DNA from 2 places in the Cupriavidus sp. F041 genome. Region 1 is predicted to be linked to the other one. Evidence: riboswitches for the same ligand, from Rfam matches in the RefSeq annotation. Region 1 holds a riboswitch; the other holds the start of a gene.
The links. A riboswitch is a leader RNA that binds a small molecule or an ion and turns the genes downstream of it on or off. The one in region 1 is predicted to bind glycine.
Positions count from the first base shown of each region.

Region 2: linked by a shared signal. The riboswitch ahead of gcvT (glycine cleavage system aminomethyltransferase GcvT) and the one ahead of ACZY0R_RS15985 (D-amino acid dehydrogenase) in region 1 are both predicted to bind glycine.

Region 1 covers NZ_JBVASY010000001.1:3,472,388-3,476,567, reverse strand. The annotation lists partial or broken gene ACZY0R_RS15995 (alpha-hydroxy-acid oxidizing protein) at 85-327, opposite strand; gene ACZY0R_RS15990 (amino acid ABC transporter ATP-binding protein) at 327-926, opposite strand; glycine riboswitch at 1,361-1,487, shown strand; gene ACZY0R_RS15985 (D-amino acid dehydrogenase) at 1,536-2,858, shown strand; gene ACZY0R_RS15980 (LysR substrate-binding domain-containing protein) at 2,956-3,879, shown strand; gene ACZY0R_RS15975 (MFS transporter) at 4,145-4,180, shown strand, end outside.
Region 2 covers NZ_JBVASY010000002.1:4,097,203-4,101,382, reverse strand. The annotation lists gene gcvP (aminomethyl-transferring glycine dehydrogenase) at 1-739, opposite strand, end outside; gene gcvH (glycine cleavage system protein GcvH) at 841-1,221, opposite strand; gene gcvT (glycine cleavage system aminomethyltransferase GcvT) at 1,332-2,459, opposite strand; glycine riboswitch at 2,559-2,698, opposite strand; glycine riboswitch at 2,720-2,807, opposite strand; gene ACZY0R_RS36270 (YMGG-like glycine zipper-containing protein) at 2,876-3,106, opposite strand; gene ACZY0R_RS36265 (UvrD-helicase domain-containing protein) at 3,331-4,180, shown strand, end outside.

The DNA of each region.
Region 1 (4,180 bases):
GACTTGCTGCAGCGGGCCGCGATTCTCGACAGGGGCGCTGACGTTCTGGCGCTGACCGACTGGACCTGAGTCAGTTCGCTTTCTTTATCGTCGCCCGGGCAGTAAGCGATGGTGGTAAGGCGACTCCGTCGCGTCCAGTTGGGAAAGGGAATTGATGCCAAGCATTGCCATGTCCCGCGAGACTTCCGCCTTCAGCAACTCAATGGCGTGGGTGACGCCGGCCTCACCGGCAATGGCGGCTGCGTATGCGAATGGCCGGCCGACGAATACGAACTTGGCACCGAGGGCAATGGCCTTCAGAATATCCGTTCCGCGGCGGATGCCAGTTAGTGCGAACGGCGGTCGGAAAGGAACGCTTTCGCTCTGGGATGTTGCGGCGACGAGAAGAATGCTGACGGAGCCGCCTCTTCGAGAATGGCACCCCGGTCCATGAACCAGACGCGGTCTGCGACTTCTCGGGCGAAGTTCATCTCGTGGGTGACACAGACCATTGTCATGCCGTCCTTAGCCAAGCCTTTCATGACGTTCAGCACCTCTCCCGCCATCTCCGGGTCCGGCGCACTCGTAGGCTCATCAAACAGCATGACGGGTGGGTCCATCGCCAACGCGCGTGCGATGGCGACCCGCTGTTGCTGCCCACTGGAGAGCTGCTGAGGATACGCTTCAGCCTTGTGGCCAAGACCGACGCGTTCGAGCAGCGCGAGCGCCTTTTGCTTCGGCTCACTCTTGCTCTTCGACGCGACCTTTGTCGGTGCGAGACAGATGTTCTCGCTCACGGACAAATGCGGGAAGAGATTGAACTGCTGAAAAACAAAGCCAACGTGGCTGCGGAATTTATTGATGTTCAGTGATGGCGCGTGAATATCTTGCCCATCGAGTGTGATACTGCCCTTCTGGATTTCTTCCAGGCGATTCAGCTTTCGCAAAGCTCAAGCAATTCCTGGCCTTTTCTTGTCGCGCAATGAAGCCGAAAGGTCCACGTCGGGTTGGAGCGTGACCTGCGGATACGCTCCTTTTAGTTTCCTTACGAGGCTGGGGAACCATGTCAGTGCGATTAGCTCCGTGAGTCCGATATGACGCACTCGCGCAACTTGCCGGGCGGATGCCCGGATTTCCTCCAGCGGTACGGCGCGCGGCTACTTCAAACGTTTAAGAATCGGCGACTCCAGAAGGAGATGCTACAAAACGCTGCTACATCGGCGGGCGGGCCCGACGCCCGCTACCTATACTGCCCTTGCAGTCTCCCCGCCACGCGTGCTATGGTGCGGCTTCCAGGAGAACGAGGCGCCCCCCGTCATATCAGGTTGGGCGTTTCTACCGAAGGCGTACCCCTGAAACGCTCAGGTGCAGAAGACTGGAAACCGATAAAACTGGAGAGCGCCGGACCGGACCACCAAGCGTGGCGCGGCATGCGGCCGCCGAAGGGGCAAGCCGGCACCCGTGGTGGGTGCGGCGAATCTCTCAGGCAAAAGGACAGTGGGGGCAGACAGGCCAGATGGCCTGTCTGCCCCTTTTTGCTGTCCGGAGCCTGAAGAATGAAAGTCATCGTGATGGGAGCCGGCGTGATCGGCGTCGCTTCTGCGTGGTACCTGGCCAAGGCCGGGCATGAGGTGGTGGTGCTGGAGCGCAATGCGGGCGCCGCCCGGGAAACCAGTTTTGGCAACGGCGGCCAGATCTCGGTCAGCCATGCCGAGCCATGGGCCAACCCGGCCGCGCCGCTGAAGATGCTGCGCTGGCTGGGCCGGGAGGATGCGCCCCTGCTGTTCCGCCTGCGCGCCGACCCGGCGCAATGGTCATGGGGCCTGAAGTTCCTGCGCGAGTGCACGGCTAAGCGCTCCACCCACAATATGATCCAGTTGCTGAACCTGGGCACGTACAGCCGCGCCAGCCTGCAGGCCCTGCGCGAGGAAACCGGCATCGAGTATGACCACCTGACGCGCGGCATCCTGCATTTCTACACCAGCCAGAAGGAGTTCGACGCGGCCATCGAGCCGGCGCGCATCATGCGCGAACTGGGCTGCGAGCGCCGCGTGATCGGGCCCGACGAAGTCGTACGCCTGGAACCGGCGCTGGCCAATATCGCGCCGCGCCTGGCTGGCGCCACCTATACCAGCGAGGACGAATCCGGCGACGTGCACCGCTTCACCACCGAGCTGGCGGCCAAGTGCGAGGCGCTTGGCGTGCGCTTCCGCTACGGCGTACGGGTGCAGCGCCTGCATGCCGATGGCGGCAGGATGCGCGGCGTGGAGATCGCCGATGAAACCGGCGGCTACCAGATCGAAAGCGCCGATGCCTATGTGCTTGCGCTGGGCAGCTTCAGCCCGATGCTGGCGCGCCCGCTGGGGGTGAAGCTGGATATCTATCCCGCCAAGGGCTACTCGGTGACGCTGCCGGTGCTCGACCCCGCGCGCGCGCCCAGCGTGAGCCTGACCGACGACGAGTACAAGCTGGTGTTCTCGCGCTTTGGCGACCGCCTGCGCGTGGCGGGCACCGCCGAACTCAATGGCTATGCGATGGACCTGAACCCGGTGCGCTGCGATGCCATCGTCAAACGCACGCTGGACGTGTTCCCGGGCATGAGCCGTCCTGAACTCGCTCGCTTCTGGACTGGCCTGCGCCCCGCCACGCCGGGCAACGTGCCGTATATCGGTGCCAGCGGGATCGACGGCCTCTACCTCAACACCGGCCACGGCACGCTGGGCTGGACGCACGGCTGCGGCTCGGGCCGCGCCATTGCCGACATCATCAGCGGTTATGTGCCGGAAGTGGACTTTGCCTTCAGCGGCGAGCTGCCGGTGCACAAGGGCCCACGGGCGCTTTCCGTGGCGGCAAGTCCGGCCGGCGTAACGGCCCACTGAGCGCGAACTGCGGCGCTCGTTACTGCGCCCTGCGCCCGGCCACCTGCGCCGGGCGCTTTGCCGTTACCATGTGCGTCCACGACCCCGCAGGCTCCCCATGAAGCTTAACCAGTTGCGTGCCCTGGCCGCCATCGCTGACACCGGCAGCATCCAGGAAGCCTCGCGCATCCTTCACCTGACGCAGCCCGCGCTGAGCAAGGCCATCAAGGAACTGGAGAGCAGCGTCGGCGCCACCTTGTTCGTGCGTTCGAGCAGGGGCGTGCGCCTCACCCCCCATGGCCAGCGGATGGTCACGCATGCCCGGCTGATCAGCGAGAACGTGCGGCGCGCGCGCGAGGACCTGGAAGACATGATGGGCAGCGTGGTCAGCGAGATCACGGTTGGCGTGACGCCGGTCACGGCGGTGATGCGGCCGATGGCGGCCTGCCTGAGCACCTTCCGGCGCGAGTTTCCCAACGCCCGCCTGCGCGTGCAGGAGATGCGACCGACGCAGTTGCTGGAGCACCTGCGCGAGGGCACCATGGACTTTGCGGTGACATCCCAATTGCTGCCGGCAGACCGCGGACTGGATTGCACCCAGGCCTGCCGCCTGCCGACCATCATTGCCGCGCGGCGCGGGCATCCGCTGCGCGCGGCCCGCTCGGTGCGCTTGCTGCAGCAGGCCGACTGGCTGGTGCTGGACCCGCTCTCCGACACCAGTTCGCCCTTTCATCAATTGTTCGCGGGCAATGGCCTGGCGCCCCCCGCGCGGGTGATCGAGTGCACCTCCATGGGACTGGCACTGGAACTGTGCTGGAAGGCGGATACCCTGATCCTGCTTTCCAGCGAATCGCGCGGCAGCAAGTTCGTCACGGACAATATGGACTTCATCGAGGTGGAAGAGCCGGTGCCCGAGCGCACCATCTCCCTGGTCACGCGCGACCGGCACGTGCTGACCTGGGCCGCGGCTCGCCTGCACGATGCCATGCTGGAAGCGCTTTCCGGTGACTCCCCGGCGCTGGGCGGCGCGGCCGCCCCCTGAACTGGCCTGCGCCTGCGCCGTTGCATGGACGCGCGTAAGCTGCCCCCCCGCCGGCTTGCGCGGCACCCCTCCCCCCTTTGAGCATCGCCCGCCATTCCCGATGGCTGGCGCCCATGCCCGCCTATTCCCGCCTATTCCAGATTCTCATACCCATGAAAAAAAGCGAAGTGCTTATCCGGCGCCTCGCTCTTACCATGCCAGCACACCACTAGAGACGGCGCCGCGCCGCAACCGTCCCGAGCCAATCCCACCCGAGGAGGAAAGCATGACACACGCGCCTACCGCGCTATCCAGCCCCGCC
Region 2 (4,180 bases), on a different contig from region 1:
CGGCGATGGCGCGGTAGTCGGCGACATCGCCATTGACGCCGGGATACTGCAACAGCACGCCGAAGGCATGGGCGCCGGCGGCTTCCGAAGCGGGGCCTACCTTGACCTCGATGCCCAGCGGCAGGGCGCGGGTGCGTACCACTTCCAGCGTTTGCGGCAGCACGTCGTCGGCCACGTAGAAGGTATTGGAAGCGTGCTTGTTGACGCGCTGCAGCAGCGTCATGGCCTCGGCGGCCGCGGTGCCTTCGTCCAGCATGGACGCATTGGCGATATCCAGGCCGGTCAGGTCGGTCACCATCTGCTGGAAGTTCAGCATGGCTTCCAGGCGGCCTTGCGAGATCTCGGGCTGGTAGGGCGTGTAGGCGGTGTACCAGGCCGGGTTCTCGAAGATATTGCGCAGGATCACGCCCGGCGTCAGGGTGTTGTAGTAACCCTGGCCGATAAAGCTCTTGAGTACCTTGTTCTTGTTCGCCAGCCCGCGCAGCCTGGCCAGCGCCGCTTCCTCGGTCAGCGGCTCGGTGAACTCGCCCAGCGGCATGCCGTCGCGGCGGCGGATGGCGGCGGGGATGACGGCGTCGATCAGCGCGGCGCGGCTGTCATAGCCGAGCACCTTGAGCATGTGCTGTTGCTCGGCGGCATCGGGGCCGATATGGCGGGAGGCGAAGGCGTCGCGCGCCTCCAGTTCGGCCAGCGTGGGCCGGGCAACTTGGGCGGCAGTCATGGGCAGGGGGGCGTTCATGGCAAGGATCTCGTGGGAGCGGTGCGGCGGGTGGTCGGCCCGGCCGCGTCGCGGACAGTCTTTGTCCGTCATTCCCGTGGCGCGGGAATGACGATCTGGCATCAGGCGCCGACGTTGGCCTTGTAGGCGTCGGCCGACATCAGGCCGTTCACGTCATCGCTGTTGGCCGGCTTGAGCTTGAACAGCCAGGCGTCGAAGGCGTCGGCATTGACGCTCTCGGGCGAGGCGGCGGCGGCATCGTTGACGGCGATCACTTCGCCGGCCACCGGGGCGTAGATGTCGGACGCGGCCTTGACCGATTCCACCACGGCCAGCGCGTCGCCGGCACCGACCGACTTGCCCACTTCCGGCAGTTCCAGGAAGACGATGTCGCCCAGCGCGTCCTGCGCGTGGTCGGTGATGCCGATGGTCAGCGTGCCGTCGGCTTCGACGCGCACCCATTCATGGGACTCGGTGTATTTCAGGTCGGCGGGGAAATTCATGGGATTGCTCCAGATTCAATTTGTTATTCAGCGCCAGCCGGGCGGAGCTTCCGATACACGATGATCGATGGGTAACCGCCGGCGGGCGCGCTGTGACCGGGTGCGAGCGTTCAACTCACGAGTGCCTTGCCATTGCGCACAAACGGCAGTTTAACCACAGTCGCGGCGAGTTTGCGGTCGCGGATCTCGACCTGAACCTCGGCGCCGATGGCAACGTCGCGCGGCAGGCGGGCAAAAGCGATGGATTGGGACAGCGAGGGGCTGAAGGTGCCGCTGGTGATCTCGCCGTCGCCGGCGGGGGTGATCACCTTCTGGTGGGCGCGCAGCACGCCGCCTTTTTCGCGCAGGATCAGCCCGACGAACTGCTGGGTCTGGCCGCCGGCGACCAGCGCCGCCTTGCCGGTGAAATCGCGTTCGCTTTGCAGGTCCACGGTCCAGGCCAGGCCCGCGTTGAGCGGCGAGGTGTGGATATCCATGTCCTGGCCGTACAGGTTCATGCCCGCTTCCAGGCGAAGCGTGTCGCGCGCGCCCAGGCCGGCCGGGCGCACGCCGGCGGCGATCAGCTTTTCCCACAGGCCGGCCACGTTCTCGGCCGGCACCACCAGTTCGAAACCGTCTTCGCCGGTATAGCCGGTGCGCGCCACCATGACTTCGCCGAGCGCCGGATCCTGCACCACCACGGCGTTGAACGGCTTCAGGGATTCGCTGGGCTGCGTCGAGGGAAAGGCGCTCCACACCTTGGCGCGGGCGTTCGGGCCCTGCACGGCGACGATGGCCAGCGGGGCCACGCCGTCGGGCGCGTTGTCGTGGCGGCGCGGCGTGATGCTCACGCCGCTATTGGTGGCGGCGTTGCGTGCGGCGATCCATTCGATATCGTTGTTGGCGGTGCCGGCGTTCACAACCAGGCGGAAGTGGTCCTCGGCGAAGAAGTAGACAATCAGGTCGTCGATGACGCCGCCCTTTTCGTCGAGCATGCAGGAGTACAGCGCCTTGCCCGGCGTTTGCAACTTGTCCACATTGTTGGCTAGCAGGCCGCGCAGGAAGGCACGCACATGCTCGCCATTGAGATCGACCACGCACATGTGGGAGACGTCGAACATGCCGGCGTCCGTGCGCACGGCGTGGTGTTCCTCGATCTGGGAGCCGTAGTTGACCGGCATGTCCCAGCCGCCGAAGTCGACCATGCGGGCGCCGAGGGCGCGGTGGATAGCGTTGAGGGGCGTGGCCTGGAGCGTCATGGAATCCTCGGGGGAAGGCTAATCTCGGTTCGAAAACGAAAAAAGGGCCATCCGCCGCAGGATTCGGCGCGCAATAGCGCTGCCAGATCCGCTGCGGCGGATGACCCCTCTGTCCTCGATACCTGAGAGATTACAAGGCGGCCCCGTTAAACCAGGACCCAGGCCTTGCGCGCCCCTTCGGTGGGCACGCTCACCATTCATCAAGCAAATGGCGGGTGCCGCTCTCCAGAGTACGGCTTGCATCGTGTGCATGTTGCAAGCCGATCCGACCAGTCCATGGTGCCTGAGAGTTTTCGGGTGATACCCCTTCGGCGGCGCAAGCTTCGCGCGCTCTCCCGGTCGGATGCGCGCAATTTACGGGAGCGTCCTGGCTTTGTCAACGCATCCGGCTGGGGCCGCCATCCTGCTGCGGCGCACTACCGCCTGTGATGATTGTCGGTCGTGACGTTACCGATCACACCGCCTACGGCGGCGCCGCCCAGGGTGCCTAGTGCGTCACCGCCAGTCAGCACGGCACCGCCTACTGCACCGACGCCAGCACCGATCGCCGTATTGCGCTGCTTTGGCGTCATATCGGCGCAACCCGCCATGCTGGCTACCGCGATACCGATCAGGACCGCCTTGCTTAAGGAATGCAGGGTGTTCATGATTCCCTCCAACGTATCGTGAAGTGCATCCCGCACGGGGCATACTCGTGCCGGACATAAAAATTAGACGGGCCAGGAGGTTCGCGGCTCCCGGGCTTACGAAGTGTTACCGGCTCCGTGATGGCCACTTCCTACTTGGGGCGGGGCCAATGCCGCGTGTTAACATCCAGCCTCCGCCCAGCAATCGCGCATGCCGCGTTGCGCATCCGTCACCCCCGCCTCGCATGACCCACGGACTCAATCCTGCCCAATCCGAAGCCGTCCGCTATCTCGACGGCCCCTGCCTCGTCCTGGCCGGCGCCGGTTCGGGCAAGACCCGGGTGATCACGCAGAAGATCGCCCACCTGATCGAGGACAAGGGCTTCCAGCCCAAGCACATCGCCGCGGTGACCTTTACCAACAAGGCCGCCAAGGAGATGCAGGAGCGTATTGCCAAGCTGATGGAAGGCAAGACCACGCGCGAGGGCAAGCGGATTCCGATCAAGCAGATCACCGTCAGCACCTTCCACTCGCTGGGCGTGCAGATCCTGCGCGCCGAGGCCGAACACGTAGGCCTGAAGCCGCGCTTCTCCATCATGGATTCGGACGATTGCTTCGGCATGGTGCAGGAGCAGCTCGCCAGCACCGACAAGAAGCTGATCCGCAACGTGCAGAGCACCATCTCGCTGTGGAAGAACGGCATGGTCGATCCCGAGACCGCCATCGCCCAGGCCGAGAATCCCGACGATCATCAGGCGGCGCTGATCTACCGCAACTACGTGGCCACGCTGCACGCCTACCAGGCGGTGGATTTCGACGACCTGATCCGCCTGCCGGCCGAGCTGTTCGCGCGCAACGAAGAGGTGCGCATGCGCTGGCAGAACCGGCTGCGCTACTTCCTGGTGGACGAGTACCAGGACACCAACGCCTGCCAGTACCAGTTGCTCAAGCAGCTCGCCGGCGGCTCGCACCTGCGCGCGCCGGCCTTCACCGCGGTGGGCGACGACGACCAGGCCATCTATGGCTGGCGCGGCGCCACGCTGGACAACCTGAAGCTGCTGCAGACCGATTTCCCCGACCTGAAGGTGGTCAAGC